DNA from 2 places in the Isoptericola hypogeus genome. Region 2 is predicted to be linked to the other one. Evidence: predicted binding sites of a transcription regulator. Region 2 holds the regulator's gene; the other holds the start of a gene.
What was found. The regulator HspR, encoded in region 2, represses chaperone genes until heat shock. The targets are predictions, from matches to a motif close to AAGTTGAGTCNNNNNGACTCAACTT.

Region 1 (15,671 bases), on a different contig from region 2:
GGACGTGGACCACCGTCGCGGACGCCGTCGCCGCCGTCTGCATGCTGCTCGGCGCCTACTTCACCCTCGCTGCGGGGGTGGGGCTGGTGCGCTTCCCGTCGCTGCTCGCCCGCATGCACACCGTCACCAAGCCGCAGGTGCTGGGACTCGTGCTGCTGCTCGCGGCACTCGCGCTGCGCGTCCGCAGCTGGTCCGCGGTCGCGATGCTCGTGCTGGTGGTGGTGTTCCAGCTCGCCACGTCCCCCGTGGCCGCGCACATGGTGGGTCGGGCCGGCTTCCGCACGGGCAAGGTGGACGACGCCGAGCTCGAGCTCAACGAGCTGCGCGAGACTCCGGCGGGGCTACGGCTGGACGAGCCGGGAATCGACGAGCCGGGAGTCGACGAGCCAGGGGTAGACGAGCCCGGATCGGCCGAGACACGCCGGACCTGACGGCCGGCCCGGCCCGCGCCGTCGGCCCCGCACGTCGCGCGGTGCTGCCGCGCGGCTGGTAGACCGGCACCATGCCCAGCGACGCGAGCGACCTCGACCCGTCCCGGCCGCCCGAGTCGTCCCCGCCCGAGTCGTTCCCGCCCGAGTCGTCCCCGACCGAGTCGTCCCCGCCCGGCCGGCCCGAGGCCGGCAGCCCGCGCGTCGCGAAGCAGAACCGCGAGGGCGAGAGCACGCTGACCGTCGTGATCGCGTTCGGGGCGAACCTGCTGATCGCGGCGGCGAAGTCCGCGGCCGCCATGATCACCGGGTCGGCGTCCATGCTGGCCGAGGCCGTGCACTCGTGGGCCGACACCGGCAACGAGATCTTCCTGCTCGTCGCGGACAAGCGGTCGCGCCGCCCGGCCGACGCCGAGCACCCGCTGGGCTTCGGCCGCGAGGCGTACGTGTGGTCGATGTTCGCGGCGATCGGGCTGTTCGCGGTCGGCGCGGGCGTGTCCATCACGCACGGCATCCAGGAGCTGGTGCACCCCGAGCCCGCGAGCGACTTCGGCATCGCCTACGCGGTGCTCGGCCTGGCGTTCGTCCTCGAGGGGGCGTCGTTCCTGCAGGCGACCCGGCAGGCGCGGGCCGAGGCGAAGAAGGTCGAGCGCGAGGTGCTGCACCACGTGCTCGTCACCTCTGACCCGACGCTGCGCGCGGTGTTCGCGGAGGACGCCGCGGCGCTCGTCGGGCTGGTCGTCGCGTTCTCCGGCGTGCTCGCCCACCAGCTCACCGGTTCGCCGGTGCCGGACGCCGTCGGGTCGATCGTGGTCGGCGTCGTGCTCGCCGTCGTGTCGCTGGTGCTCGTGGACCGCAACCGGCGCTTCCTCGTGGGAGAGGCCGCGCTGCCGGCCACCCGCGACGCCGTGCTCGCGCACGTCCTGGCGATGCCGCAGGTCGAGCGGGTCACCTACCTGCGCCTCGAGTACGTGGGGCCGCGCTCGCTGTACCTCGTGGCCAGCGTCGACCTGCGGGGCAACGAGCGGGAGGAGTCGGTGGCGCGGCGCCTCGACGAGCTCGAACGGGCGGCCACCCGCTCACCGGTGGTCGCCGGCGCCGTGTTCACGGTCTCGACGCCGGAGGAGCCGTCGCTGCACCCCGCCGGCTGAGCTCGTCGAGACCTCGCTGGTCGAGCCTGTCGAGGCCCTCGCTGGCCGAGCCTGTCGAGACCCGGTTTCGACAGGCTCAACCAGCGGTAGGGACAGGCCGACCAGCGGTAGGGACAGGCCGACCAGCGGTCGGGATGCGTCAGCGGGCGTGCTCGGCCTCGTGGTCGAGCAGGCGGCGCTTGACGTCGACGCCGTACCGGAAGCCGCCGAGGCCGCCGTCGGTGCGCAGCACCCGGTGGCAGGGGACGAAGAGCGCGGCGGCGTTCATCGCGCACGCGCCGGCCGCCGCCCGCACCGCCGCCGGGCGGCCGGACAGCTCCGCGTAGCGCGAGTACGTCACCGGGTCGCCCGGCTCCACCGTGCGCAGGACGTCCCATGCGTGCGACCGGTACGGGCCGGAGGCCTGCCGCACCGGGACGGCGTCGATCGCGTGCACGTCGCCGGCGTAGTAGGCCCGGACGGCGGCGACGGCGGGCGCGACGGCCGGGTCGTCGTCGTCCGTCGAGACGACCTCGGCCGGGCGCAGCCCGGGATGCGTCAGCGCGACCAGCGACGCGGCGTCGTCGGTCCAGCCGGAGGCGAGCACGGCGCCGTCGGGCGCGACGACGACGGTGAACGGGCCGTCGGGGGTGCCGATCGTGGCGGTGCGGGCGCCGGCGGTGGTGGTCGCGGCGGTCGTGGCGGAGGCGCGGGTGGTGGTCTCGGTCAGGGCGCTCATGGTTCCTCCGGGTCTCGGGTCGTGCCGAACAGGCGCTTGCGTGCGGAAAGGCGGGAAAATCGGCCGAAAGGCGGGAGCAACCGCCTGGTCGGCGTCACGGGAGGGCCGCGCGCCACAGGTGCATCGCGGCGTACGAGCGCCAGGGCGCCCACGCCGCGGCCCGCGCGGCGAGCGCCCGGGACTGCGCCGGGCGGCCGCCGTCGGGCAGGGGGATGCCGGCGGCGCGGGTGCCGGCGAGCAGCGCGACGTCGCCGTCCAGCCACGCGTCGGGGGTGCCGAGCACGCGCATCGCGACGTAGGCAGCGGTCCAGGGCCCGATGCCGGGCCGGGCGAGAAGGTCGGCCCGCAGGTCGTCGGGGTCGGCGCCGACCTCGACCACGAGCTCGCCGTCCGCGAGCGCCCGCGCGGTGTCGGCCACGCACGCCCGCGAGCGGGCCGGGAGGCGCAGGTGCTCCGCGCCGCCGGCCGCCACCTGCGCGGCCGTGGGGAACAGGCGGGTCAGGCCGACGATGCCGGAGTCGTACGCGGATCCGACCGCCGCCGTCATCCGGCCCAGGTGGGTGCGCGCGGCGGCGACGCTGATCTGCTGGCCCACGATGGCGCGGACCACGAGCTCGTGCGGGTCGACGGTGCCGGGGACCCGGAGGCCGGGCGTCGCCGCGACGAGCGGGGCGAGCGCCGGGTCGTCGCCGAGCGCGGTGTCGACGGCGACCGGGTCGGCATCGAGGTCGAGCAGCCGGCGCAGCCGGGCGACCGCGACGGGGACGTCTGAGGGCGAGGCGAGCTCCAGGCGGACGCCCACACGGCCGGGTCCGACGCCGGGTCCCGCGGTGACCTCGGCGGCGCCCGGACCGTGCGGCAGGAGCAGCGTGCGCGCGTACCGCACGTCGGGCCCGTCGGGGGACGCCGTCTCGACGCCGTCGACGGCGCGGGCGGCCAGGAAGGCGACGACGCCGCGGGCGTCGAACGGCTCGCGCACCGGCAGCTCCAGTGCGAGCCGCAGCCGCCCCACCTCGGCGTCGCCCGTCCCGCCGAGCATGCGGTTGCTCGCGATGTGGCCGCCCTTGCCCCCAAGAACCGCCTGGTCGGCGGGACGCAAGCGCATGCTCGAGGAGCGGGGGCGGCGGGCGCGGGCCCGTAGGTCGCTCGGAGTGACGGCGAAGACCTCGACGACGGTGTCGTTGAACTGCCGGATCGAACCGAACCCGGACGCGAAGGCGACGTCCGCGAGCGGCAGGTCCGTGCCGACGACCAGGGCGCGCGCCGTCTGCGCCCGCTGCGCGCGGGCGAGGGCGAGCGGCCCGGCGCCGAGCTCCACGGTGAGGAGGCGGTGCACCTGGCGCGCGCTGTAGCCGAGGCGGGCCGCGAGACCTTCCACGCCGTCCCGGTCGACGACGCCGTCGGCGATGAGCCGCATCGCGCGGGCGGCGAGGTCGTGCCGCAGGTTCCACTCGGGCGTGCCGGGGGCCGCCTCGGGCAGGCACCGCCGGCAGGCGCGGTACCCGGCGTCGTGGGCCGCGGCCGACGTCAGGTAGAAGGTGACGTTCTGCGGCAGGGGGGTGCGGGCCGGGCACGACGGGCGGCAGTAGATGCCGGTGGTCCTCACGGCGGTGAAGAACTGTCCGTCGAAGCGCGCGTCGCGGGCCGCGATGGCGCGGTACCGCTCCGCGAACGCCGGGGGGTGCTCGTCGATGACTGCCATGCCGCCATCCTCGCCCGCCGTGCGGCGGCATGGCTAGCGGGAATCGGACACGACGGTGGTCGACCGGATCACCGTCCGAACACGGGGTTGCGATCGCTTTGAGCACTTATTTCGACCGCAAGCCCGTGTTCGGCGGGGCGGGGTGGGTCAGGGGACGCGGGCGTCGAGCCAGTCGAGGACGGTCGTCAGGTACAGCTCGCGGGCGGGCGCGGGGGAGAGGGCGAGGTCGTGCGCGCCGCCGGGGATCTCGCGGAACGTGACGTCCGTGCCGATGCGGGGCGCGCGGTCGCGGATGTGGGCGACGTTCAGGACGGAGTCGGTGGTGAGGTGCTGGTCCTTGCTGGAGCGGTCGGAGGCGAGCACGAGCACGGGGACGTCGAGGTGCAGCCCGCGCGCGAGCCGCCGCTGGGAGCGCATCACCGAGCGCGCCCAAGCGGCGCGGGCGGCGAACCGCGTGTGCGGCTTCCACGCCGGCTCGAAGTCCCACTCCCCGCCGTAGGAGCGGTGCAGGGCCCGGGCGTAGTCGACGCCGAGGTGGCTCACGACCGCACGCGGTGCGAGCGCACCGAGCGTCTCGACGAGCGCGACGGACGCCAGCCGCGCCGCCCGGGGTTTGTTGACCTCGACCCAGGGGCTGTTGAGCACCAGCGCGTCGGCCCGGCCCGGGCGCGCGGCCGCCCACAGGGGTGCCACGAGGCCGCCCGTCGAGTGACCGAGGACGGCGAGGCGCTCGTGCCCGGCGGACCGGATCGCGGCCGCCGCGGCGTCGAGGTCCTGGGCGTACACCGCGATGTCGCGGACCTGGTTCGGGTCCCCTCCCGCGGCGACCTGCGCGTCCCAGGCCCGGCCGTGACCGCGCAGGTCGATGCCGTAGAACGCGTAGCCGCGGCCGGCGAGCTCCGCGGCCACGTGGGGGTGGAAGAAGTAGTCGGCGAACCCGTGCACGTACAGGACCGCGACCCGTGCGGGCGCGCGGCCCGTCGTCGACGGGACGTGGCGCACCAGGGCGGCCTCGGCGTCGCCGGGAAGCGGGAGGACGCGCGCCTCGAAGTCCGGGCCGAGCACGTCGGGGCCCCACGCCCCGGACGCCGGGGGCGGGAGGTCAGGCACCCTGCGGCGGGTCCGTCGGGCGGCGCTCGGTGCCCGGCTCGTCGCCCGGCGTGGGCTTCGTGGGCTCCGTGGGCGCGGCCGGCTCCGGGGGTGCCGGGGGTTCCGTCGGCTGCACGGGCTCGGCGGGTTCCGACGGCGGGGTGGGCTCGAGCGGCTGGGTGGCCGGCTCCAGCGGCGGGGCGGGCTCGGCGGGCTCCGCGGGCTCGTTCGGCCCTGCGGGCTCGGTGGGATCGGCGGGCTCGAAGGGCTCCGCGACCGGGCCGGAGCCGGCTCCGGCATAGGCGTCGGGACGAGGCTCGGCGGGTTCCGCGGGCGTCTCCGGCTCGAGGGGCTCGGCGACCGGGCCGGTGGACGGCGCCGGGGCGGCGCCGGGGGGCGACGTGGGCTCCGGCGCGGCGGCGGGCCGCGTGCCGAAGACCTGCTCCTCCGCCGTCGGGCCGGTGCCGGAGCCGGGCGCGGTGCCCGGGTCGGCCACGGGGGCCGCGCCGAAGGCTGCCGGCGACCCGGTGGGGGGCACGCCAGCCGAGCCGTCCGCCGGAGCCGCGCCGGAGCGCCGCGACCGCAGCACGAGCACGACGATCAGCGCGATGACGAGGATCCCGACGACCAGCCCGACGATCCACCAGGGGAAGCTGCTGCCGGCCTCGGCGGCGCCGCGTGCCTGGATCTCGGTGGTCTCGCCCATCTGCGGGGTCCAGGTGACGGTGTTGCCGTCGATCTCGCCGTTGGAGTCGGTCACCTCGCCGGGGAAGGTGACGGAGAGCTGCGCGTCGAAGGAGTCCTGGACGCCCTGCGGCAAGGACCCGAGCTGCTCCGCACCCTCGGACAGGTCCATGGTGCCCGTGACGACGTACTCGTCGCCCTCGCGGGTGATGGACAGGTCCTCGCCGCCGCTGCCCGCGAAGTCCTCGATCGGCGTGTCCGCGAACGTGACCTGGGTGCCCGTGTACTCGTCATCGGAGTACGGCTCCTGCGTGGTGCCCTCGGGCAGATCCTGCTCGAGCTCCCCGCCCGCCTGGTCCCACAGCTCGCCGGGCTCCATGCCCATGGTCTCGGCGAGCTGGTTGGAGAACGCCAGGACCATCGTGCCGGAGACGGTGTCGTCCTCCGACAGGGTCATGTCCATGTCGACCTTCATGCAGCCCGCGAGGGCGAGCAGGCCGACGGCGGCGAGCACGGCCGCGAGGCCGGTGCGGAGGCGGCGCTCGCCTCGGGTCAGAGTGTCCACCGGGCCAGCATCCCCCAGCCGGCGGGCGCCGGCCACCGGGGCGCGAGCAGCGCTTGCGTCCAAAGTTGAGCGGAATACACTCAACTTCGTCGGGGTTCTCCGATCAGTCGTTTCCCCGTGTCGTCCCGGAGGTTCCATGGACATCAAGCTCACGACCATGTCGCAGCAGGCGCTCGGCGACGCCGTCCAGACGGCGTCCGCGGCAGGCAACCCGCAGCTCGAGCCCGTGCACGTGCTCTCCGCCCTGCTGCAGCAGAGCGGCGGCGTCGCCGTGGGGCTGCTCGAGGCCGTCGGCGCGAGCCCGCAGGTGATCGGGCAGCGCACCCGTGCGGCCCTCGTCGCCCTCCCCGCCGCCAGCGGTTCCGCCGTCGCCGAGCCGCGGGCGTCGCGTGCCACCACCTCGATGCTCGACGTCGCAGGCAAGGAGGCCGAGGCGCTCGGCGACGAGTACGTCTCCACCGAGCACCTGCTGATCGCCATCGCGGCGGGTCACTCGTCGGCGGCTCAGGCGCTCGCCGAGGCGGGAGCGACGGCCGACGCGCTGCGCGCCGCGCTGCCCGCCGTCCGGGGTTCCGGCCGCGTCACCAGCCCGAATCCCGAAGGGACCTACAAGGCGCTCGAGCAGTACGGCACCGACCTCACGCAGCAGGCCCGCGACGGCAAGCTCGACCCGGTCATCGGCCGCGACTCCGAGATCCGCCGGGTCGTGCAGGTGCTCAGCCGCCGCACCAAGAACAACCCCGTGCTCATCGGCGAGCCCGGCGTCGGCAAGACAGCAGTCGTCGAGGGCCTCGCCCAGCGCATCGTCGCCGGCGACGTCCCCGACTCGCTCCAGGGCAAGCGCCTCGTCGCGCTCGACCTGGCCGGCATGGTCGCGGGCGCGAAGTACCGCGGCGAGTTCGAGGAGCGGCTCAAGGCCGTGCTCGAGGAGATCACCGCGTCCGACGGCGAGGTCGTGACCTTCATCGACGAGCTGCACACCGTCGTCGGGGCGGGCGCGGGCGGCGAGGGCGCCATGGACGCCGGCAACATGCTCAAGCCGATGCTCGCCCGCGGCGAGCTGCGCATGGTCGGCGCCACGACGCTCGACGAGTACCGCGAGCACCTCGAGAAGGACCCGGCCCTGGAGCGCCGCTTCCAGCAGGTCTTCGTCGGCGAGCCGTCCGTCGAGGACACCGTCGCCATCCTGCGCGGGCTCAAGGAGCGGTACGAGGCGCACCACAAGGTGACGATCGCCGACTCCGCGCTGGTGGCCGCCGCGAGCCTGTCCGACCGGTTCATCTCCGGGCGCCAGCTGCCCGACAAGGCGATCGACCTGGTCGACGAGGCCGCCAGCCGGCTGCGCATGGAGCTCGACTCCTCGCCCGTCGAGATCGACGAGCTGCAGCGCGCCGTGACGCGCCTCGAGATGGAGGAGGTCGTGCTGTCCGAGTCGACGGACGCCGCGAGCGTCGACCGCCTCGAGCGGCTGCGTGCCGACCTCGCCGACAAGCGCGAGGAGCTCGCGGGGCTCACCGCACGCTGGGAGTCCGAGAAGGCCGGCCACAACCGTGTCGGCGACCTGCGTGCCCGACTCGACCAGCTCCGCGTCGACGCCGAGCGCAGGCTCCGCGAGGGCGACCTGGAGGGCGCCGCGCGCATCCAGTACGGCGACATCCCCGCGGTCGAGCGGGAGCTCGCGGACGCGGAACGGGCCGAGGCCTCGACGACCGAGGCGGGCGAGGCCGCCCACGAGGCGCCGATGATCGCCGACAAGGTCGGCGCGGACGAGATCGCCGAGGTGGTCTCCGCGTGGACCGGCATCCCCGCCGGGCGCCTGCTGCAGGGCGAGTCCGAGAAGCTCCTGGCCATGGAGGACGTCATCGGCGAGCGCCTCATCGGCCAGCGGGACGCCGTGCGCGCCGTGTCCGACGCGGTGCGGCGCTCGCGGGCCGGCGTCGCCGACCCCGACCGGCCCACGGGCTCGTTCCTGTTCCTCGGCCCCACGGGCGTCGGCAAGACCGAGCTCGCCAAGTCGCTCGCGGACTTCCTGTTCGACGACGAGCGCGCCATGGTGCGCATCGACATGTCGGAGTACTCCGAGAAGCACGCGGTGGCCCGCCTGGTCGGCGCGCCCCCGGGGTACGTCGGCTACGAGGAGGGCGGCCAGCTCACCGAGGCCGTGCGACGCCGGCCGTACTCCGTCGTCCTGCTGGACGAGGTGGAAAAGGCGCACCCCGAGGTCTTCGACCTTCTCCTGCAGGTGCTCGACGACGGCCGTCTCACCGACGGCCAGGGCCGCACGGTGGACTTCCGCTCCACCATCCTCGTGCTGACGTCGAACCTCGGATCGCAGTTCCTCGTGGACCTGACGCTGGACGACGAGGCGAAGCACGAGGCCGTGATGTCGGCGGTGCGGGCGTCGTTCAAGCCGGAGTTCCTCAACCGGCTCGACGACGTGGTGGTCTTCGACGCGCTGGACGTCGACGAGCTGGGCCGGATCGTGGACCTGCAGGTCGACGCGTTCGCGCGCCGGCTCGCCGACCGGCGCATCGGCGTCGAGGTCACGGACGCGGCGCGCGAGTGGCTGGCCCTCGAGGGCTTCGACCCTGCGTACGGCGCCCGGCCCCTGCGCCGCCTGGTGCAGCGCGAGATCGGCGACCGCCTCGCCAGGCGGCTGCTCGCGGGCGAGGTCACGGACGGCGACATCGTCGTCGTGGACCGCGAGCCCGACGCGGCGGGGCTGGTCGTGACGCCGCGCGCGCAGGTCCCCGCGACCGGCTGATCCCGCCCCGGCGCTGGCCCAGAAGGACAACGAGCGTGCTGACTCGTTCCTCGAACGGATCGTCTGAGGAACGAGTCAGCACGCTCGTTGCGGCTGGGCCCGTGGCCGGTGGGGTCAGATGCGGATGAACCGCGGGTTGTCCTGCCAGATGTGCCGCTTGACGACGCCGACGCCGGGGCGGGCGGCCTCGATCTGCTTGCCCTTGCCGATGTAGATCGCCACGTGGCCGGGCGTCCAGATGAGGTCGCCGGGCTTCGCGCTGGACCGGGAGACCTGGCGGCCCTGCGTCCGCTGCGCGGAGGACGAGCGGGACAGGGACTTGCCGACGGCCTTCTTGTAGACGTAGCTGGTGAAGCCGGAGCAGTCGAAGGCGCTCGGGCCGGACGCGCCGTAGACGTAGCGGTCGCCCACCTGCGCGTTGGCGACGGCCACGATCTTGGCGCCGCGGTTCACCTTCTTCTTCGCCTGCACGGGGAGGGTGCGCGTGGAGACGCCCCGCAGCATGCTGCTGCTCGGGTCGACGTAGACCCGGACGCGGTTCTTGCCGGCCTTGTACTTCTTCCACGAGGGCTTGAAGGACGACTTGCCGTGCTTGAGCTTGTGGTTGGCCACGACCTTGCCGTTGATGACGAGCTTCGCGCGCCCGGAGACGGCGTCGCCGGACCGCTTCACGGCGACCTTGTACACGGGCCGCGCGGCGGCACCCGCGCCCTGCTTGATGGTCCGCTTGCTGGCGGTGAACGCCGTGTGCGGCTGCGGCTTGGCGGTGTGGACGGTGGTGGACGCCGGGGCCGCCGACGCCTCGGAGGCCTGGGCGACGAGACCGCCGCCGGTCAGGGCGGCGACGAGGCCGAGGGCGACGACGGCACGTCGGGGGCGGGACGCGGCGACGGCGGCAGTGCCGGGGCGCGCGCGATCGAGGGAAGTGGGCATGAGTATTGACCTCTCGAGCCTGCGAGATGAGCTGTCGGATGAGGCCGAGATCGGTGGCCCGCCGTCCGGGGACGGCTTAACCCCTAGACCGTGCCGGCGACTTTCGTCGTCGTGGTGCCCGGTCGATGTTGGTTCTCCCGCTGCTGCCGTGAGTTCGAGGTGTCGCCGGGACGCCGGCAGCACTCGGCTGCGTCCTGGCCGCCGCCCACGGGCGTCGTGGACGGTCGAGGGACGCTAACCCGCCGACGCCCCCGGGGTCACGTTCCGATAACGAGCGGCGTGTCGAGATGTCGGCGCCGATCGTCGGCATTCGTGCAGGACGAGCCGGACATCCTGGGGACATCCCGGCACGCCAGCCGGAGGCAACAGTGTGTCGAACGTCACTGTCACGGGCTTGACGGCGGGCGCTCAGGACAAGAGCGATCCCGACCGGGCGGAGGTGGCCGCCGCGAGGCACAGCCCGGCGCGGTCGCCCGCCTCCCACGACGCCTCCGTCGGCGCCCAGACGACGAACCGCAGCGCGTCGGCCTCCTCGCGTCCCTCGGGGCCGAGGAGCGCCGGACCGCACGTCCGCGCGGAGCCCGCCGCGGCGTCGTCCGCCCCGGGCCAGACGGCGCCCGGTTCGGCGTCCGAGCGGCCCACGACCTGCGCCTCGTGGCGGTCCGTGCACGGCACGACCAGGACGCGGCCCACGGGGCCGTCGGCGGGCAGGTCGGCCACGCACGAGCCGAGCACGAGCTGCACCGCGTTCACCTCGCGCGGCTCCGTGACGTCGGCGGACACCGGCGCCCACGCGCCGTCCCGGGCGGCGTCGACGCCCAGCGCGACACCCGTCGCCACCAGCAGCGCGGCGACGAGCCCGCCCGCGGCGAGGGTGGCGGCCCGTCGGCGGGGACGGCGCGTCGGGGCCGGGCCGGCGCCGGACGGCGTCGCGCCGTCGTTCGGCCGTGCGGCCGTGGGGGAGTCGTCCGCCGGCGGCGGGAGGCGCACGTCGTCCAGGCCGGCGGTGGGCAGCGCGCCGGGCGGGGTCGGCGAGGCGAACGTCGGCCCGTCGGGCCCCGCCGATCCCGAGGCGTCCGGCTCCGGGACGTCCGGCTCCGGGGCCGGCGGCTCGTGCGGGCTCACGCGCGGGAGCCCCGCGGCGCGGGAGTCGCGGCGTCGGCGAGGTCGACGATCACCGGCACGTGGTCGCTGGCGCCCTTGCCCTTGCGCTCGTCCCGGTCGATCACGACGCCGGTAACGCGCTCGCGCAGCGCCGGCGAGGTGTACGCGAAGTCGATGCGCAGGCCCTTGTTCCGGGGGAAGGCGAGCTGCTGGTAGTCCCAGTAGGTGTAGGTGTGCTCGGCGGGCAGGTGCTCCCGGGTGACCTCGGCGTAGCCGGCGTCGGCAAAGGCCGCGAACGCCTCCCGCTCGGCCGGGGTGACGTGCGTGTGCCCCGCGAACGCCGCCGGGTCGTAGACGTCGGTGTCGAGCGGGATGACGTTCCAGTCGCCGACCAGGGCGACCTGCGCCGCCGCGTCGTCGGCGAGCCAGTCCGCCGCGGCGCGCCGCAGCGCGCCCAGCCAGGCCAGCTTGTAAGCGTAGTGCGGGTCGGCGACGGCGCGGCCGTGCGGCACGTACAGCGACCACACGCGCACCCCGCCGCAGGTCGCGCCCAGCGCACGGGCCTCGACGGGCGGCGGGACGTCGAGCAGCGTCGCCGCGGGCTCCGGGTCGGGGGCCTCCGCGGGCGCGTCGTCGGCGGCGGGCACCGCGGGCTTGGCGAAGCCGGGCTGCCCGGCGAACTGCGCCTCGACGTCGGCGATCCCGACCCGCGAGGCGATCGCGACGCCGTTCCAGGCCGAGTGCCCGACGTGCGCAACCTCGTACCCGGCGGCCTCGAACGCGCCGACGGGGAACTGCTCGTCGCGGCACTTGGTCTCCTGGATCGCCAGGACGTCGGTCTGCGACCGCTCCAGGAAGGCGACCACCCGGTCGACGCGGGCGCGGACGGAGTTCACGTTCCAGGTGGCCAGTCGCACGGGCGTCAGGGTACCGGCAGCCCCGGGCGTCGCCGGGGCGCGGGCGGAGGCCGGCGGCGCGTCACCCCCAGGTCGCGGTCTCCGGATCGACGCCGTGTGCGCGGGCGTTGGCGTCGATCACCTCGCGCAGCCACGCCGTGAGCCCGGGCCGGAGGGCGTCGTGCTGGGCGGTGAAGTCGGCGTCCGCCGCGTACATGCGGCCGATGACGACGTGCCTCGGGTGCGGGACGTCGAAGTACGCGCCGAGCGACGCGCGGTGGCGCTCGGCCAGGGCGTCCGCCTCGCGGCTCCCCGGCCGCACGCCCCGGCCCATCGCGTCGGCCAGCGCGGCGAGGACGGCGTCGGCCTCGGCCGCGATCTCCTGCCAGTCGTCGGCGGTGCGGGCGGCCGCGCGCTCGGCGAACTGGGCCCACTGCTCCGTGTCGCCCCACCGCTCGCGGGCCCCGGCCGCCCACCCGGGCTGCCAGCGGTCGCCGAACAGTGCGGTCTGCTCCTCGGGGGACAGCAGGACGCCGCGCTTGCGCGCCTCGATCAGCCGGTCGAGGGCGGCACCTGCCCGCTCCAGGCGACGCAGGCGCTCGCGCACCAGGTCGCGCTGGCGGCGCAGGGACACGTCCGCGCCCTCGGGCGCGTCGAGCAGCGCGGCGATCTCCTCCAGGGGCACGTCGAGCTCGCGGTAGAGGACCACGCGGTGCACGCGCGTGAGGTCCGACGGCGCGTACAGCCGGTACCCGGCGGGGGTGCGCGCCGACGGCCGGACCAGGCCCACCGCGTCCCAGTGGTGCAGCGTGCGGACGGTGACGCCTGCCGCGCGCGCGGCGGCGCCGACGGTCAGCCCGCCGGCGCCGTCGGCGGGTGCGGGTCGGGACGCCATGGCGCCCAGTCTGCCCGCGGAGCCCGCGGACCCGCCCGCGGGGCCGGTCACCCCTCGGCGCCGAAGCCCAGCTCGTCGCGCACGTTCCGGGCCTCCGGGCTGGTCGGGTCCCACGGTCGGGCGGCGGTCATGACGACGCGGGTCCGCTCGGGGGTCATGACCTCCAGGTCGAGCGTGCCCCACGGCTGCAGCCGCGGCCCTGTGGTCGAGCCGGGCGCGACGCGTTCGCAGGCAGCCGCGATCTCGTCGATCTCGCCCTGCACGCACGAGAAGCTCACGCTCAGCGGGCCGGCCTCGGTGGCGGGAGCGGCGGGCACGAGCAGCACGTCCTGGAACGCCCAGCGGCGCAGGTGCACCACCGTGCCCGGCGCGGCGAAGAACTCGAAGAAGCCGAGGCCGTTCACCCAGAAGTCGGTGGACGCCTCGAGGTCGTGGGTCGGGACGTTGACGAACATCGGCATGCCGTAGATGCCGCGGAACAGCTCGGGCGGCTGGACCCCGGGGCCGGGCAGGGGCACGGGGCTGATGGAGAAGGCGGGGAAGGTGTCGGTCATGCGGCCAGCCTGAAGCCTGACGCCGCGTGAGGGTCAACCCCGCGGCGTGCGCCGCGCCGTGCGGCGCGTCCGCGAGGTCGCGCCCTCGCTGGACCTCCCGGCCCAGCCACTAGGCTGCCTGCCATGGGTACCGCGCTCGTCACCGGCGCCACGGCCGGCCTCGGACTGGAGTTCACCTGGCAGCTCGCCACCGCACGCCATGACGTGGTGCTCGTGGCGCGCGACGTCGAACGGCTGGAGAAGCTTGCGCACCAGGTGCGGGCCGCGGCCGGGGTGCGCGTCGAGGTGCTGCCCGCCGACCTGTCGCAGCCGGACGACGTCGCGCGCGTGGCTGAGCGGCTCGCGATCACGGGCGACGAGGACGGCGACGACCGCCGCCCGGTCGGGCTGCTGGTCAACAACGCCGGGGTGGCCACGGCGCAGCGGTTCGTCGACGGGGACCTGGGCGTCGAGCTCGCCGCGTTCGACGTCATGGTGCGGGCGGTGCTGGTGCTCTCGCACGCGGCGGCCGGCCAGATGACGGCCCGCGGGCGCGGCGCCATCCTCAACGTCGCGTCGGTCGCGGCGCTCACCGCGGGCGGCACGTACGCCGCCGCGAAGGCGTACGTGCGCTCCTTCACCGAGGGTCTGGCCGTCGAGCTCAAGGGCACGGGCGTCACCGCGACCGTCGTCTGCCCCGGGTTCGTGCACACCGAGTTCCACGACCGCGCCGGCGTCGACATGAGCGCGATCCCCGACGTCGGCTGGCTGGAGGCCCCGGCCGTGGTGTCCGAGGCGCTCGCGGACGTGCGTCGCGGCCTCGTCATCTCGACGCCGTCCGTGCGCTACAAGGCGGCGTCCGCCCTGCTGCGCCTCGCCCCGCGAGCCGCCGTGCGGGCGGTCGGCAAGTACCGCTGACCTTCGGTCGGCCGACGGCGAGGCAGCGGCCTCAGCCGGCGGTGCGGGCCTTCTCCGCCGCGGCGCGCGCGACCTCGGCCTCCGTCTTGTGGGCGTCGCGCAGGGCCTTCTCCAGCTCGCGCACCCGCTTCTGCGCCTCCCGGACGCGCTTGTCGGCCTCCTTGCGCTTGGCCGCGGCCTTCTTCACCCGCGCGTCGGAGGCATAGGCCTGCACCAGGGCCGTCGCCTCGGCGAGATCGTCCTCGTCGGCGGAAGTCGCCGCAGGGGCGGGTCCGTCCTCCGGCGTCGTCGAGCCCTTGCTCGCGATGACGGCTGCGATGCCGTCGAGCGTGCGCTCCAGCCCCCAGGCGACGTCGTCGATCTCGTCCAGTCCCTCGCTGTCCGGGACGTAGGTCCCGCGCTCCACGAGCGGGCGCAGGTACGGGAAGCGGACCTCGTCCACGAGGTGCCGCAGCGCGTCGGTGAAAGCGGGACCCAGCGCCCCGTCGTCGCCGCCGGCCTCGGAGATGGCCCGCTCCAGGTCGCGGCCGAGCGCGGCGGCGTTCCGGGCGTACCCGGTGACGAGCAGGATGGTGGCGATCTTCTCGTCGTCGGCCAGCGGGGCCGACCGCAGCGCGCGCAGGCCCACGTCCAGGAACCGGAGGTTGCCGGGCGTCATCGGCGCGCCGGTGATGGGGATGTCCAGCACCCACGGGTGCTGCCGGTACGTCGCGAGGATGAACAGCGCCCACTCGCGGAGCTCGGCGCGCCAGTCGGCGGGCTCGTGAGCCGGGGGGAACTCGACGACGAACGCGACCTCCTGCATGAGCAGCAGCAGGTCGTCCTTGCTGGTGACGTACCGGTACAGCGACATGGTCGTGAAGCCGAGGCTCTTGGCCACCCGGGCCATCGAGACGCCCGCCAGCCCCTCGGCGTCGGCGATCTCGACGGCGGCCTCGACGATCCGCTCGATGCTGAGCTCGCGCCGGGGCACCCGCTCCGGCCGCTCCGCCACGCCCCACGCGAGCGCGAGGCGCGGCGGCAGCTCGGGCAGGTCGGTGTCGGGCGAGTCCGTCTCCGGCGTGTCCGTCATGGCCTCATCATCCCCGAACGGCTGCGCCGGTCGAGCCTGTCGGGACCAGGTCGGGGTCTGGACGGGCTCGACCGGCGACTCCGCGCTCAGCGGGCGGTCCGGCGCCGGTAGAGCACGCCCCCGACGACGATGCTCACGGCGAGGAAGCCCACGAGCCACGCGCACCCGGTGAGGATCGTGCCGGCGTCCGGCGCGCCCATCAGCAGGCCGCGCACCGAC
Region 2 (15,671 bases):
ACCACGACCTGGCTCGAGCACGTCACCGACGCGGACTACGCCGCGTCGCGCTCGGCCGGCTGAGTCCGCGCGGCCCGGTCGGCCGAGCACGGCCTGCGGGCGTACCGTCGAGGTGTAGGTGAGCGACGGGCCCGACGGAGGTCCCGGGCTCCGGTGAAGGTCGAGGCCGACCATGTCCGTTCCGAACGACAGTCCCGTTCCTCCCGTGTCCGCCTCCGGGCGGTCGTCCGCCCGCCCGGTGACGCGCGACTACTCGGTCCTGGCGAAGGTCGTGCGCGAGTCGGGTCTGCACCGGCGGCGCTACACGTACTACTGGGTGCGGCTCCTGGCCACGGTCGCCGCGTTCGCGGCCGTCTGGGCGGGGATCGTGCTGGTCGGCGACTCGTGGTGGCAGCTGCTGCTGGCCGCGGCCCTCGCGGTGGTCCTGGCCCAGCTGGCGTTCCTCGGGCACGACGGGGCGCACCGCCAGATCTTCCGCTCCCGGGCCTGGAACGACTGGACGGCGCGCATCCTGGCGAACGTCTTCGTCGGCTTCAGCTACCGGTGGTGGACCGCCAAGCACGACGCCCACCACACGGCACCGAACCAGGAAGGTCACGACCCGGACGTCTCGCCCGGGATCATCGCGTTCACGCCCGCCGTCCTGGCGAGCCGCCACGGGTGGCGACGGTGGTTCGCCCGGCGGCAGGGCTGGTTCTTCTTCCCGCTCCTGACGCTCGAAGGGCTGAACCTCCACGTGGCGAGCGTGCGCACGGTGCTCGGCCGAGGGCCGGTGCCCCGCCGCGGAGTGGAGGTCACACTCCTCCTGACGCGCCTCGTCCTCTACGTCGCAGCGCTGGCTCTCCTGCTGCCGCCCGCCGTCGCCGGCGCGTTCCTCGCCGTGCAGCTCGCCGTGTTCGGCGTGCTGCTGGGTGGCGCGTTCGCCCCGAACCACAAGGGGATGCCCATCGTCCCCGCCGACGCCGACGTCGACTTCCTCCGTCGCCAGGTGCTCATGTCCCGCAACATCCGGGGCAACGCGGTCGTCGACTTCTTCATGGGCGGGCTGAACCGCCAGATCGAGCACCACCTCTTCCCCGGCATGCCGCGGCCCAACCTGCGGCGCGTCCAGCCCATCGTCCGCGAGTTCTGCTCCACCCTCGGCGTGACCTACACCGAGGTCGGCTTCTTCTCCTCCTACCGGATCGTCGTCGGCTACCTCAACGACGTCGAGCACCGCGCGCGCGACCCCTTCTCCTGCCCCCTGGCGGCCCAGCTCGGCCGCTGAGGCGCTTCGGTTCGAACGGGGCGAATGGCGCGTACAGTCGAAACATCCGGGACGAACGCTCCCCGTCTGAGGTGCGTGGGTCCGGAGAAGCGAGGAGGCCGTCATGGCCACCGCCCCCACTCCCACGCCGCCGATGGCCTCCGCGATCAACGGCAACCCCAGCCGGCCGGTGCCCGGGACGGGCGCGGCATCTCGCACCACCCGCACGAGCACCCGCCACGGACGGGCCCCGCGCACCCGCGCCGGCGCCGTCTGGGTGGGCATCTGCATCGCTGCCCTCGTCCTCGTCGCCCTGATCGTCTTCATGCTCCAGAACACCCAGCTGGTCCTCGTCTCGTTCCTGGGGATGCAGGGCACGGTGCCGCTCGCGGTCGCCCTGCTCATCGCCGGGGTCGGCGTCGGCGTCATCGCCCTCGTCGTCGGCAGCATCCGCATCGCCCAGCTGCGGCGGCGCCTCTCCCACGGCGCCTGAGCGGGGCCCGGCGGCCGGGCGTGCGCTGACCATGGGTTTCCGCGGCCCCGAGCAGGTGGTTCCACCGGGAATGGACGGCTGATTCCCCGGAGGAACCACATGTTCGGCCGGAGCTGCGAGACGTCATCGGTCAGGTGAGAGCCGGCCCGGTGCCCAGCCGCGTGCCGTCGGCGTCGTACCAGGTGAGCGTGGCGCCGGTCCAGGTGCCCTCGTCGCCCCGGCCGGAGTCGGTGGCCCAGGCCACCCAGTAGCCGTCGGCGAGGTCGGCGTCGAGCGTGGTTCCGTCGGCGGTCGTGACCACGACTCGGGCGACGTCCTCACCGCTGAGGCCGACGAGGGCGCCAGCTCGGTCGGACGATCCCCCCGCGGACGACACGGCGACCCCGTCCGCAGGTGGATCGTCCGTGGGAAGGTCCCCGCCCATGTCGACGAGCGGCTCGTACGGCGCCTCGGCGTCCTGCACGCAGATCCTGAACCACCGCTTCGAGGGCTTCACAAACATCGTGACGCCGTGGTCCTCGCGCCGGACCTCGACCACCGGGCGGGTCCCCGCCTCCCGCCAGTCGGGGTCGCAGCCAGTCCGGCGCGCGCCCGCGAACTCGCCGCCGTCCTCCCAGGCGGAGTCGAGCGGCGCGCTCCGCGTGGTGCCGTCCGCGAGATGCCAGGTGAGCGTGACCTCGGCGCCGTCGGGGATCTCGCCGGGGGCGAAGAAGGCGGACCAGTAGCCGTCGGTCATCCGGGCCTCGCCCTCCAGACCGGACTCGCTGGTAGACGGGCCGGGCCCTCCCTCGTCGGTCCACCATGCGCTGACGTCGACCCTCACGACGTCCTCGCCCGCGACACCCCACAGCACGGACCACCCGTCGAGCACGGTGCCTCGCGGGAGGATCTCGTCGCGGGCGGGGGCGTCGTCGGGGCCCCACGGCCAGACGACGGTGGTGCTCGTCGCCTCGCCCCCGGCCGGGTGGGCGTCGGCGCAGAACCCGGAGAGCTCGCCCTGCTCCGTCGTCAGCAGCGTGAGGTCGGCGCGGTCGCTCGACTGCCGCGCGAGGGTGCGCCAGGTGACGTCGTCGGCCAGCTCCTTCGGCACGGCGCTCGCGGCCAGACGGTCCTGGCACGACTCGACCGGCGACGACGACGGCACCAGGTCCAGCCCGGCGGGGGAGACCAGCAGCGCGGCCGCGGCCACCACGACGATCCCGCCGGCGGCCGCGGCCACGAGCGCGGCACGGCGGTCCCGGAGGCGCGGCCGCTGAGCCGGGCGCGCCCGGAGGACGTCGCGGCCGGCGCTGCCGATGTCGCCCGCGCCAGGGGGCACGCGGTCGCCCGCACCGTGCGGCGTGAGCTCGATGACGTGCGCGCCGCCACGTACCGAGGAGCGCCCGGTGCCCGCGGCACCACCGTCGTCGACCGAGGCCTCCAGCGCGGCGCGCGCCGCCGCGAGACGGTCGGGATCCGGCGACGTCGTCGGGGCGAGCCGGGCGAGGCGCCGGTCGATCGGGTCGAAAGTGCGCTCCGCGCCGGTGCCGATGGTGCCGTCGGTGCTCATGCCGACCTCCTCGGGGACGCGGGGGAGCTCTGGTCGCCCGTGCTCCGGTGCCTTGGAGCGCCGTCCGCGCCACCCCGGCTGACTGGGGCGGGCCGGCCGTCCGCGGCGGCCGAGAGCCGCCGCCGGGCGCGCGAGAGGCGGACGTGGAACGCCGCCGTCGTGCACTCCGCGACCCCGGCGGCCTCGGCGGGCGCGAGCCCGTCCCACGCCACCAGCAGGATCGCCTCGCGCTCGCGCGCCGTCAGGCGGGCGAGGCCGCGGAGCAGGGCGTCGCGCTCGGCGGCCAGGGACTCGGGCGCCGCGTCGGGCAGCGGCGCCGACGCCTCGAGGAGCGTCAGCTCGTCGACGAGCGAGCGCCGGCGCCGGGCCGACCGGTGCGCGTTGCGCAGGTGGTTGCGCGCGACGACCAGCAGCCAGGGGAGGGCGGGGTCGGGCACGTCCTCGATGCGGCGCCAGGCGACGAGGAACGTCTCGGAGACCACGTCCTGCGCGGTGTCCGGGTCCGTGTGCCGCAGCGCGTACGCCTGGACGCGGACGGCGTGGTCGTCCCACAGCGCGGCCAGCCGTCGTCGCGGGTCGGCCTCGCCGCCAGGGTCGCTCACACCACGTAGTGTCCGGCAGACCGTGGGACTTACGGCGTCGACGGCGCCGAATCGCCCAGGACGCGGGCGCGGGGCGTTCGGCGGCGCTCGGACGTTCTGAAACCCTGGGGGCATGCGACTCCTCCTGCTGCGCCACGGTCAGACCCCCGCCAACGTGGCGGGCCTGCTCGACACCGGCGCTCCCGGACCCGTGCTGACGGATCTCGGCGAACGGCAGGCCCGGGCGGTCCCGCCCGCGCTGCGGGACAGGAGGATCGGCGCGCTGGCCGTCTCCTCCCTCGTCCGGACCGCGCTCACCGCCGCCCCGCTCGCAGCGGACCGCGGTATCGACCCGCTCGTCCTCCCCGGCCTGCGTGAGATCGAGGCCGGGGACCTCGAGAAGTCGGCCGACCACGCCGACCACGACGTCTACCTCGAGACGGTGTTCGGCTGGTCGCGCGGGGACCGCGACCGCCGCATGCCCGGCGGCCCGGACGGGCACGCGTTCCTGGCCCGCTTCGACGACGCCGTGGCCCGCCTCGCCGGCCGGGGGCTGGACGTCGTCGTCGCTGTGTCCCACGGCGCCGCGATCCGTTCGTGGGCGAGCGCGCGCGTGCGCGGGCTCGACGTCGATGAGGTCGAGCACACGCCGCTCGCCAACACCGGGCTGATCGAGGTCGACGGCGACCCCGACGCCGGGTGGCGCCTCGTCGACTGGACGCGCGAGCCGGTCGGCGGTGCACACCTCGAGCCCGTCGTCGCCCACGACCCCACGGGCGAGCCCGTCGAGGACTGACGTGCCGTCGTCGGTGCCGTGCGAGCATGCCCGCATGACGACGGTGACGCTCCGCCCGATGACCTCGGGCGAGTTCGACGAGTGGCAGGCCGCGCTGGCGGCGGACTATGCGGCCGAGCAGGTCGCCGCCGGCACCTGGCCGCCGGAGGGTGCCGAGCGACGGGCGCGCGAGGAGAACGCTCGCCTGCTGCCCGACGGCGCAGCGACGGAACGGATGCTGTTCCTGCGGGGCGTCGGCGGCGACGGCGAGCCCGTCGGCCGGGCGTGGGTGGCCCTGGACCACCCGCGCGGCGCCCCCGGCGTCGCGTTCCTCTACGACATCGAGGTCGTCGAGCACCGGCGCGGCCAGGGTCTCGGTCGGGCCCTTCTCGCGGCGGTGGAGGACGCGGCCCGCGACGCCGGCGCCGACGGGATGGAGCTGAACGTGTTCGGGCAGAACGCCGCGGCCCGCGCCCTCTACGGGACGTCGGGCTACGAGGTCGTCACACAACAGATGCGCAAGGCGCTCTGACGCCCGTCAGCGGGAGGGGAGCGCGCGTCCCACCTCGCCGCCCACGGCGGCGGCGAGGTGTGCCGCCACGAACTCGGCGTTGACCCGCAGCACGTCCGCCGGGACGTCGGGAAGGTTCTCCGCCCAGTCCAGCAGCGGCGACCCGCGGAACTGCAGGACGCGCGCCGGCCGGCCGAGGAACGCCAGGTGCAGGTGCGCGCCGCCGTCGCCCCATTTGGCGAGCTGAACCCGACCCACGCTGGGCAGCGCCTCGACGGCCGCCGAGATCGCGACGATCAGCTGCCCCATCTCGGCCGCGAGGTCCGCCGGCACCGACGGCAGGTCGCAGTGGGTGGAGACCGGCACCAGCGTGAGGAACACCGGCAGGCTCTGCTCGAGGTTCGCCGTGAGCACCCACCGCTCGTTGCGCCAGACGTACCCGTCCAGCCACTCCGGCCGCTCGTCCGGGGGGCCGGCGCACCAGCAGTCGGCGGCATCCTCGCCGCGCCGGGGCGGCTCGGAGTCGGCCAGCGGCTGGAGCGGCTTCATCCGCAGCGAGCCCACCTCGTAGGGGTAGATGTCCCAGCCGGGCATCTCCTCGACGGCGACCGGTAGGCGTCCGTCCGCGCCCAGGTGAGCGGCGATGCGGGCGTGGTACTCCTCGGGGGACTCGGGTTGCATCCGCTGATCCCACCACACGGCGCCGGCGTCGAGCGTCGGCCGCTCGGCCCGTCGACGTAGCAACTGATGATGGTTCCCGCGGCGGAACCATCATCGGGTGCTACGTCGGATCGGGACGCCCACCGAGACGATGCGACGATGCCGGCGTGACCGACGCGGAACTGTGGGACGTCCTGGACGAACGAGGCCTGAGCACCGGCGAGACATCTCACGACGCGGCTGCGCGAGAACTCCACGAGGAGACGGGGCTGGAAGTCGTGGGTGCCGACCTGTGACCGGTGGGCCGCTTCACCGAGACGACGGCTTTCGTGGACCTGTACGTCGCGGCCGTGCCTGGCGAGCGCGAGATCGTCGTCGATCCCGACGAGGTCCACGACGCCGAGTGGGTCACCCTCGAGACCGTGGAAGCACGCCTGGCCCCGGCTTCGCGTTTTTCTACGACATCGAGGTCGTCGAGGGGGCGTGGCCAGGGGCTCGGCCGGGCGCTGCTCGCAGCGGTGGAGGACGCCGCTCGCGCCGCCGGCGTCATCGGGCACGAGCTGAACGTGTTCGGGCACAACGGCGCGGCGCGCTCCCTCTGCTCGACGTCCGGTGACGAGGTCGTGACGCAGCAGATGTGCAAGGTGATCTGACCGTACGCGGGCCCAGATCGCCGGGGAGCACGCTCGGTAGCCGAGGGAATCCTCGGACCGGTCGCCATGTGGATCAGGCATCCAGATGGCTGGTGTCGCCGACGGTGACGATGGCACGGCTGTGGTAGAAGCCGTCCTCACGCAGCGTCGTGATGCTGCCTGACGGGACCGGGAATGCGACATGACCGGCTGCCTCGATCGGCATGCCGATCCAGGCCGCGACGACAAGTCCCGCCGCGTAACCGTGCGTCACGACCACGAGCTCGTCGACGTCGAGCATGAGCAGGTCCGTCATCGCCTCGTAGACGCGCCGTGCCACGTCCAGCCGGGTCTCCGAGCCGGCCGGGCCGTCGTGATGGCGGAGACGGTCGCCCACGGCCGGGGGCGGCACGAACCGTGCATCGAGCCACGACTGCGGTCGTCCGCCGGCCTCTCCGTACGACTTCTCGCGGAGCCGGGGGTCGAGCACGGGCTCTGCGCCCAGCGCCGGCCCGATGATCTCGGCCGTCCGCCGGGTCCGCCTCAGGTCGGACGTCGCGATGACGTCGCGGGCGGACCCGTCGATGCGGTCGCGCAGGGCGGAGGCGATCGCTCCCGCGGCTCGTTCTCCGCGCGGAGTCAGGTTCGAGTCGAACTGACCTCCGACGACGCGCTCGACATGGTGGGTCGCCTCCGGATGCGTGACCACGCTGACCCGGCGTTCGCGCGCGGGGACGTGGCCGGGGATCGGCGCGGGCGGAAGGGCCTCCTGCGGTGGGTTCACGCGGCCACCCTCCCACCCGCGCGGAGGTGCTCGCCGACGTGTCGCAATCCTCACTGTCGTGGTGGTTCCTCGTCGGTCGTGCGGGCTCCGGGCGGGGGACACTGGACGACAGCAACGTCTGCAGATGTGAGGAGTCCAGGGTGGCCCAGGGAACTGTCCGATGGTTCGACGCCGACCGAGGGTTCGGCTTCATCGACCTCGGGAACGAGTCCGAGGACCTGTTCGTGCACGCGTCCGAGATCGTCGGCGACGACGGGCCGAAGCAGCTCCGCGAGGGGCAGACCGTCGAGTTCGAGGTGGGTGAGGGCGACCGTGGCCCGCAGGCGCGCCGCGTCCGTGTCACCGGCGACCGTGCCGCCGACGCGCCCGTGGGCGTGCTCGGCTCCGTCTCCTGGTACGAGCCGGCCAAGGGATACGGCTTCGTCACGCCCGACGACGGCCGCGAAGAGATCTTCGTGCACAGCTCGGCCATCGTCACCGGCGGTGTGATCGCGGAGGGGCAGCGGGTGGCGTTCCTCGTCGTCGAGGGGGAGAAAGGTCTGCAGGCGGACCACCTGCTCCCGCTCGCGGCGGAGGCCGCCCGGCCGGCATCGGACGGCGCGGACGGCACCGTGTCCTGGTACGACGACGTCAAGGGCTTCGGGTTCATCGCTCCCGACGCCGGGGGCGAGGACGTCTTCGTCCACGTCAAGGCGCTCGGCGGAGGGCTGACCGAGCTCGCCGAGGGAGCGCGCGTGACGTACGACGTCGTCGACGGCGACAAGGGGCCCAACGCCCGCAACGTGCGGCTCGTGCGCGGCTCCGGGGGTGCGCGCGGGCGCACGGGGCGTGACCGGGACGGTGGCCGGTCGGGGCGTCCCGGGGTATCCGGCGGGCCCGTGCGCGGCGGCGAGGGCACCGTCGCGCGCTACGACGCGGAGCGCGGTTTCGGCTTCATCACGCCCGACGCCGGGGGCGCGGACCTGTTCGTGCACGTGTCGGTCGTGCGGGGCATCGAGTTCCTGGAGGAGGGCGATCGGGTCCGCTTCAAGGTGCGTCAGAGCGACCGGGGGCCGCAGGCCGACGGCGTCGAACTGGTGTGAGTGAGCTAGCGCACCGGCATCGCTGACAGCGAACAGGCCCGCTGCGCTGGGGGAATGCCCCCGCTCCGAGCAAGGTTGAGTAAAGCAGACTCAACTTTGGCGCCGTCGGCTTGCACCTGTCCACGCGGCGACCTAACGTTGAGTGCAGACGACTCAACCTCAGCGCCCCGGTCCGGGGCGCACCCACGACACGGAGGCAGCACACATGGCTCGAGCAGTCGGCATCGACCTCGGTACCACCAACTCGGTGGTCACCGTCCTGGAGGGCGGCGAGCCCACCGTCATCGCGAACGCGGAGGGCTCGCGCACGACGCCGTCCGTCGTCGCGTTCAGCAAGACCGGCGAGGTGCTCGTCGGCGAGGTGGCCAAGCGCCAGGCCGTCACCAACGTCGACCGCACGATCAGCTCCGTCAAGCGCCACATGGGCACGGACTGGACCGTCGAGATCGACGACAAGAAGTACACCGCGCAGGAGATCAGCGCCCGCGTGCTGGGCAAGCTCAAGCGCGACGCCGAGGAGTACCTCGGCGAGCCGGTCACCGACGCGGTCATCACCGTCCCGGCCTACTTCAACGACGCCGAGCGCCAGGCCACGAAGGACGCCGGCCAGATCGCCGGCCTCAACGTGACCCGCATCGTCAACGAGCCGACCGCGGCCGCCCTGGCCTACGGCCTGGAGAAGGGCAAGGAGGACGAGCTCATCCTGGTCTTCGACCTGGGCGGCGGCACGTTCGACGTCTCGCTCCTCGAGGTCGGCAAGGACGAGGACGACTTCTCCACCATCCAGGTGCGCGCGACGTCCGGTGACAACCGCCTCGGCGGCGACGACTGGGACCAGCGCATCGTCGAGCACCTCATCAAGCAGGTGAAGAACAACGAGGGCGTCGACCTGTCCAAGGACAAGATCGCGCTGCAGCGCCTGCGCGAGGCCGCGGAGCAGGCGAAGAAGGAGCTCTCGTCCGCGACGAGCACCAACATCTCGATGCAGTACCTGTCGATGAGCGAGAACGGCCCCGTCCACCTGGACGAGAAGCTCACGCGCGCCCAGTTCCAGCAGATGACGCAGGACCTCATCGACCGCACCAAGGAGCCGTTCCACGCGGTCATCCGCGACGCCGGCATCTCGGTGTCCGACATCGACCACGTCGTGCTCGTGGGTGGCTCCACCCGCATGCCGGCCGTGTCCGAGCTCGTCAAGGAGCTCACCGGCGGCAAGGACGCCAACAAGGGCGTCAACCCGGACGAGGTCGTCGCCGTGGGCGCCGCCCTGCAGGCCGGCGTCATCGGCGGCGAGCGCAAGGACGTGCTGCTCATCGACGTCACCCCGCTCTCCCTCGGCATCGAGACCAAGGGCGGCGTGATGACCAAGCTCATCGAGCGCAACACGGCCATCCCGACCAAGCGCAGCGAGATCTTCTCGACGGCCGAGGACAACCAGCCGTCGGTCGCGATCCAGGTCTTCCAGGGCGAGCGCGAGTTCACCCGCGACAACAAGCCGCTGGGCACGTTCGAGCTCACCGGCATCGCGCCGGCGCCGCGCGGCATGCCGCAGATCGAGGTCACCTTCGACATCGACGCGAACGGCATCGTGCACGTGTCCGCCAAGGACCGCGGCACGGGCACCGAGCAGTCGATGAAGATCACCGGCGGGTCGGCCCTCCCCAAGGAGGACATCGACCGCATGGTCAAGGACGCCGAGGAGCACGCGGCCGAGGACAAGAAGCGTCGCGAGGAGGCGGAGACCCGCAACCAGGCGGAGTCCTTCGCGTACTCGATGGAGAAGCAGATCGTGGACAACCGCGACAAGCTCCCCGCCGAGGTCGTGACCGAGGTCGAGGCCGACATCGCCGGCGTCAAGACCGCCCTGGAGGGCGAGGACGCCGACGCGGTGAAGGCCGCGTACGAGAAGCTCGGCGCGTCGTCGCAGAAGATCGGCCAGGCGCTGTACGCGTCGGAGCAGCAGGCGGGCGCCGACGCGGCCGGCGACGCCCCGGCGGGTGAGCAGCCTGCCGGCCAGGCGGCGCCCGACGAGGACGTCGTCGACGCCGAGATCGTCGACGACGAGGACGACAAGAAGTGACGGACGCCGGCGCGCAGGGGACCCCCGAGCCCGAGGAGGGTGCGGGGGACGCCCCGTTCCAGTTCACCGACAAGCGCAAGGTCGACCCGGCGTCGGGCGAGGCCCGCACGGACGGGCCGGGCGGGGCGGCCGAGGGCGGTGCCGCGAGCACGGACCCGCTGGACGCGCTCGACTTCGAGCCCGAGGGCGAGGCCGCGGAGAGCGCCGAGATCCTGGCGGCCAAGGCCGAGGCGGCGCAGCACCTGGACGCGCTGCAGCGGGAGCGGGCGTCGTTCACGAACTACCGCAACCGCGCGCTGCGCGACCAGGAGGCCGCCCGCACGCAGGGCGTCCAGGACGTCCTGGCCGCGCTGCTGCCGGTGCTCGACGACGTCGAGCGCGCCAAGCAGCACGGCGAGCTGACCGGCCCGATGGCGGCCATCGCCGAGAAGCTCGACGGGTCGCTGGCGAAGTTCGGCATCGAGCGGTTCGGCCAGGTCGGGGAGGAGTTCGACCCGACCGTGCACGACGCGCTCATGCACTCGACCGACGCGGACGCGACGGCCACGACGGTGAACCTCGTCGTGGAGCCCGGCTACCGCATCGGTGAGAAGGTGGTCCGCGCCGCCCGCGTGGGCGTCGTCGGCCCCGAGTGACGAACCCGCCGCTGGTCGAGCCTGTCGAGACCCCGGTGGTCCCGGCAGGCTCGACCGGCGAAGATTCGAGAAGGGAGGCGTCGTGACCGGTCAGGACTGGATCGAGAAGGACTTCTACGCCGCGCTCGGCGTCCCCAAGGACGCGGACGACGCGGCCGTCAAGAAGGCGTACCGCAAGCTCGCCCGCACGTACCACCCGGACCAGAACCCCGGCGACGACGCGGCCGAGGCCAGGTTCAAGGAGATCGGCGAGGCGTACGCCGTGCTCTCCGACCGTGAGCAGCGCAAGCAGTACGACGCGGTGCGCGCGATGGCGGGCGGCGGGGCACGGTTCTCCGCCGGCCCGGGCGGGGGCGCCAACGGCTTCGAGGACGTCTTCGGCTCGATGTTCGGCGGCGGCGCCCCGAACGTCCGTTACAGCCAGCCCGGCTACGGCGCGGGCGGCGGCGGCTTCGAGGACATCCTCAGCCAGATGCTCGGGGGCCAGGGCGGAGCCCGCACGTCGCGCCCGGCGGGGTTCGGCATGCCCGCCCAGCGCGGGGCCGACGTCGCGGCGCGCGCGTCGCTTCCCTTCCGCGCGGCCGTGGAGGGTTCGACGGTCGAGCTGACGGTCGACGGCCGCAAGCTCACCGTCCGCATCCCCGCCGGGGTCAACGACGGGCAGAAGATCAAGATCCGCGGGCGCGGGCGCCCGGGCAGCGGTGGCGGCCCGGCAGGGGACCTCGTCGTGACGGTGCGGGTCGAGCCGCACCCCGTGTACGCGCTCGACGGCGCCGACCTGCGCATGACCGTCCCGGTCACGTTCGGCGAGGCGACGCTCGGCACGACGATCGAGGTGCCGACGCTCGACGGGCAGACCGTGCGGCTCAAGGTGCCGTCCGGCACCCCGTCGGGGCGCGTGCTGCGGGTCAAGGGCCGCGGCGTCCCCACGAAGAAGGGCCCCGGCGACCTGCTCGTCACGGTGCAGGTCGTGGTGCCGCAGAAGCTGAGCAAGCAGGCGAAGGAAGCGCTCGAGGCGTTCACCGCCTCCACCGACCACGAGGACGTGCGCGCGGAGCTGTCGCGCCGCGCCGCGCAGTAGCCGGCGTCGACAGGCAGGAGGGGTCATGACCACGGACGACGCTCCGGTGCTGACGGTCTCGCAGGCCGCCCAGCTCGCGGGCATGCACCCCCAGACGCTGCGCCAGTACGACCGGCTCGGGCTGGTCACGCCCCGGCGGACGGTCGGGCGCGGGCGCCGGTACTCCCGGCGGGACGTCGCGCGGCTGCTGGAGGTGCAGCGTCTCGCGCAGGGCGAGGGCATCAACCTGGCCGGCATCAAGCGCATCCTCGACCTCGAGCAGCACGTCGCCGTGCTGGAGCACCGGCTCGCCGAGCTCCTCACCGTCCTCACCGAGCGGGAGCAGGCGGACGGGCGCGTGTTCGCCGCGGCCACCACGGGTGACGTGGTCGTCATGCCGCGCGGTCACCGCGTGCGACGGTCCGAGGTGCGGGTCGACGTCGAGCAGCGCGCCGGCAGCGGCGCACTCGTGCTGTGGCGGCCGGCGCCCCGCCGCGGCTGACCTGGGCCGCGACGCTTCGGCGTATTTTCGCAACGCCATTCTTGCCTATTTCGATATCGCATTCGGTAAGGCTTGCCTTACGAAATGGGAATTCGATATCGCTGTGCATATCGGCGTGCGAGGAATACCCTCGAGAAAGGACACCCGGGCGGTCGGGGCCAGGGGTCGCATCGAGGACGGGGAGCACGATGAGCACACTGATGGAGATGCCCGAGGTCGCCGAGTGCACCGTCGACGGCTGCGGGTACAACCACGACCACGGCTGCCACGCCGGCGCGGTGACGATCGCCGGTCACTCCGGGGACGCGGCCTGCGCCACGTTCATCCCGCTGAGCTCGAAGGGCGGCCTGGAGAAGGTCGTCGCGCACGTGGGCGCCTGCCAGCGCGGCGAGTGCCTCCACAACCACGACCTCGAGTGCGGCGCGGCGGCCATCCGTGTCGGCGCGGGGCCGGACGACGACAAGCACGCCGACTGCCTGACGTTCGCCCCGCGGTGATCCGCCGAGCCTGACCCACCCGGCCCGCCGACCGCGGCGGCCGGTCGGCAGCGGCCGTCAGCGGCCGAGGTGCCGCAGCAGCTCGACCGCGCCCAAGTGGGTCGCGGGCAGGCGCTCGATCCACACCCGGGTCGGGCGCCGCAGCGTGTCTCCCAGCCCGAGCACCTCGGCGTTGCGCTCCACGATGCGCCGCGTCGCGACGGCGACGTCGGCGACGGTGTCCGTCCGTTCGCACAGCACCGCGAAGACGCCGTCCGACAGCGCCGCCATGGGGTACCCCTCGCCGAAGACGTTCTCGAGCGCCTGTCCCACGGCGGCCGACCGTCCCGCCCGCTGCCACGGGTCGAGCCCGTCGACGGCGACGTCGACCACCAGCAGGCAGTGGGTGGCAGGAACCGAGGTGGCGGCACTCACGGCAGCGCCGTACGTCTCGCGCAGGCGCTCCCCGAGGTAGTCCTGCGTGGGGAGTCCCGTCCCGGGGTCGCGCACGCCGGCGAGCACGGCCGTCCGCTCGCGCCCGTGCACCCAGCCCACGGCCACCGCGCGCACCGAACCCAGGTCGGGGTCGAGTCCCGCCGCCCGGAACGCGCACGCGACGTCGTCGAGCGTCTCCTCGAGACCGATGCCGGCGCAGCCCCGAGCGACGCCGAGGCGGTGTGCCGCGGCGTCGGGCGAGCGATCCTCCTCGATCGCCTCCGCGACCGCGTCGATCGCCGGGTGGTACCAGTCCCCGGGGCGCAGCCAAACCTCGGCCAGGCTGGCGGCGCGCCAACGAGCACGGACGTCCGTCCCGTGCTCGGAAGCGGGGCCGCTGGGCGTCGGGCTCATGCTGATGAGACCTTCATGGGCAACCATCATGACGCAGATGTGGCGCAGTTTCTCCTGCGGCTTACGCCCCCGGAGGTGCGGCGACGGATCCGACGACGGATTCCCTGGCCTGCGACGAGCCGAATTCACCCACTGATCACCCCGCAGGGCGCGTACAGTATCGACGTCTGCGCGCGTTGTGGCGCAGCGGGTGGAGCGGGGTCCATGACGTGACGGACGTCTATGCAGTGCCGGGCGACTCGGCCCGCAGCGACGCGGAGCTGATCCTCGAGGTCCGGGGCGGCGACCTCGACGCCTATGGCGCGCTCTACGAGCGGCACGCGGCGGCTGCCCGGTCCCTCGCCCGGCAGTACGCCCGGTCCTCCGCCGACGCCGACGACCTCGTGGCCGAAGCCTTCCACCGGGTGCTCGCCGTGCTGCAGCACGGCGGCGGCCCGGACGCGACGTTCCGCGCCTACCTGTTCACCGTGGTGCGTCGCCTCGCCGCCGACCTCGCGAAGGGCCTGGCGCGCACCCGCCCCACGGCCGACGAGGACACGCTGGAGTCCGCGCTCGGCGCCGTCGCCTCCACCGAGCTGCCCGCCATCGCCAGCTTCGAGCGGTCCGTCGTGCGGCACGCGTACGAGGCGCTGCCCGAGCGCTGGCAGGCCGTCCTCTGGTACACGGAGGTCGAGGGGCGTGCGCCCGCCGAGGTGGCGCCGATCCTGGGACTCACGCCCAACGGCGTGTCCGCGCTGGCCTACCGCGCCCGCGAGGGGTTGCGGGTGGGCTACCTCCAGGAGCACCTCACGTCGGCCCCCACGGACGGGTGCCGCACGGTGAACCCGCTGCTGGGTTCCTACGTGCGCGGCGGGCTCGCCCGGCGCGAGGCCGCGAAGGTCGACGAGCACCTCGGCGACTGCGACCAGTGCCGCTCCCTCGTGCTGGAGCTGGCGGACGTCGCGCACGGGATGAAGGCCGTCGTCGCGCCCCTGGTCCTCGGCGTGGCCGGCCTGGCGGCGATCGGTGCGCTGCCCCTCGGTGGCGCGCTCGCGGGCGGTCTCACCTGGGCGGGCGGCGCCGCCGTCGGCACCGCGACGGGCGCGACCACGGGCGTCGCGGCCGGGGCGACGACGGCCGGGACGAGCGTCGTCACCGGCGGGTTCGCCGGCTCGGGCGCGATCGGGGGCAGCATCGTCGGCACGGCAGGCACCGCCGCGAGCGGGAGCGCGAGCGTCGCGGCCGCCGCGGGCGCGACGGTGGCCTCCGCCGGCTCGGCGGCCGCGGGGACCGCGGGCGCCGCGGTCGCGGTGGCGACCGGGACCGCCGCCGTGGGCGGGGCGAGCGTCGTGGCTGCGGCGGGGGCGGTCGCCGTCGCGACCGTCGGGGTCGTCACCGTGCTGAACGCGATGGGTTCCCCGGACAGCATGCCCGTGCCGGAGCCGACCGTCATCGCCGTCCCGGGCGCCCCGTGGGAGGTGCCGTGGGAGGAGGTCGACCTCGACGCGAAGCCCGGCCCCGACGACGCGGCGGACGACGGCAGCACCGAACCTGCCGACGACCCCCTGTCGCCCACCAACCTGCTGGGCGGCGGCACGTTCGTCGCGCTGCCGGCCCCCCCGGTGCTCGCAGTCGCCCCGGGCGCGCTGGCGCCGCTCGAGCCGCGGGTGACGCAGCACGTGGCGTTCACCGTGACCAACGAGGGCGAGACCGTCGCGGACGGGACCTTCGTCGAGGTGGCCCTGCCCGACGGGCTGAGCCTCGTGCGGTCGTCCGC

Region 1: clpB (ATP-dependent chaperone ClpB) is a predicted target of HspR. The motif match lies at 6,400-6,424, and genes of this name have one in related genera.

Annotation. Positions count from the first base shown of each region.
Region 1 covers NZ_BAAAPM010000003.1:1,081,385-1,097,055, reverse strand. The annotation lists gene mnhG (monovalent cation/H(+) antiporter subunit G) at 1-431, shown strand, start outside; gene ABD254_RS07200 (cation diffusion facilitator family transporter) at 503-1,579, shown strand; gene ABD254_RS07195 (methylated-DNA--[protein]-cysteine S-methyltransferase) at 1,719-2,297, opposite strand; gene ABD254_RS07190 (AlkA N-terminal domain-containing protein) at 2,392-3,999, opposite strand; gene ABD254_RS07185 (alpha/beta hydrolase) at 4,147-5,109, opposite strand; gene ABD254_RS07180 (LppM family (lipo)protein) at 5,102-6,337, opposite strand; gene clpB (ATP-dependent chaperone ClpB) at 6,474-9,101, shown strand; gene ABD254_RS07170 (C40 family peptidase) at 9,216-10,034, opposite strand; cyclic di-AMP (ydaO/yuaA leader) riboswitch at 10,036-10,199, opposite strand; gene ABD254_RS07165 (septum formation family protein) at 10,443-11,159, opposite strand; gene ABD254_RS07160 (exodeoxyribonuclease III) at 11,156-12,055, opposite strand; gene ABD254_RS07155 (MerR family transcriptional regulator) at 12,117-12,929, opposite strand; gene ABD254_RS07150 (VOC family protein) at 12,977-13,483, opposite strand; gene ABD254_RS07145 (SDR family NAD(P)-dependent oxidoreductase) at 13,607-14,380, shown strand; gene ABD254_RS07140 (TetR/AcrR family transcriptional regulator) at 14,412-15,452, opposite strand; gene ABD254_RS07135 (ABC transporter permease) at 15,539-15,671, opposite strand, start outside.
Region 2 covers NZ_BAAAPM010000005.1:53,428-69,098, forward strand. The annotation lists gene ABD254_RS12900 ((R)-mandelonitrile lyase) at 1-63, shown strand, start outside; gene ABD254_RS12905 (fatty acid desaturase family protein) at 173-1,267, shown strand; gene ABD254_RS12910 (LapA family protein) at 1,371-1,739, shown strand; gene ABD254_RS12915 (hypothetical protein) at 1,870-3,288, opposite strand; gene ABD254_RS12920 (RNA polymerase sigma factor) at 3,285-3,890, opposite strand; gene ABD254_RS12925 (histidine phosphatase family protein) at 4,003-4,665, shown strand; gene ABD254_RS12930 (GNAT family N-acetyltransferase) at 4,700-5,176, shown strand; gene ABD254_RS12935 (hypothetical protein) at 5,183-5,836, opposite strand; gene ABD254_RS12940 (NUDIX domain-containing protein) at 5,983-6,111, shown strand; gene ABD254_RS12945 (GNAT family N-acetyltransferase) at 6,115-6,468, shown strand; gene ABD254_RS12950 (histidine phosphatase family protein) at 6,542-7,231, opposite strand; gene ABD254_RS12955 (cold-shock protein) at 7,372-8,313, shown strand; gene dnaK (molecular chaperone DnaK) at 8,519-10,393, shown strand; gene grpE (nucleotide exchange factor GrpE) at 10,390-11,028, shown strand; gene ABD254_RS12970 (DnaJ C-terminal domain-containing protein) at 11,111-12,109, shown strand; gene ABD254_RS12975 (heat shock protein transcriptional repressor HspR) at 12,135-12,590, shown strand; gene ABD254_RS12980 (DUF1540 domain-containing protein) at 12,779-13,087, shown strand; gene ABD254_RS12985 (hypothetical protein) at 13,145-13,915, opposite strand; partial or broken gene ABD254_RS12990 (sigma-70 family RNA polymerase sigma factor) at 14,125-15,671, shown strand, end outside.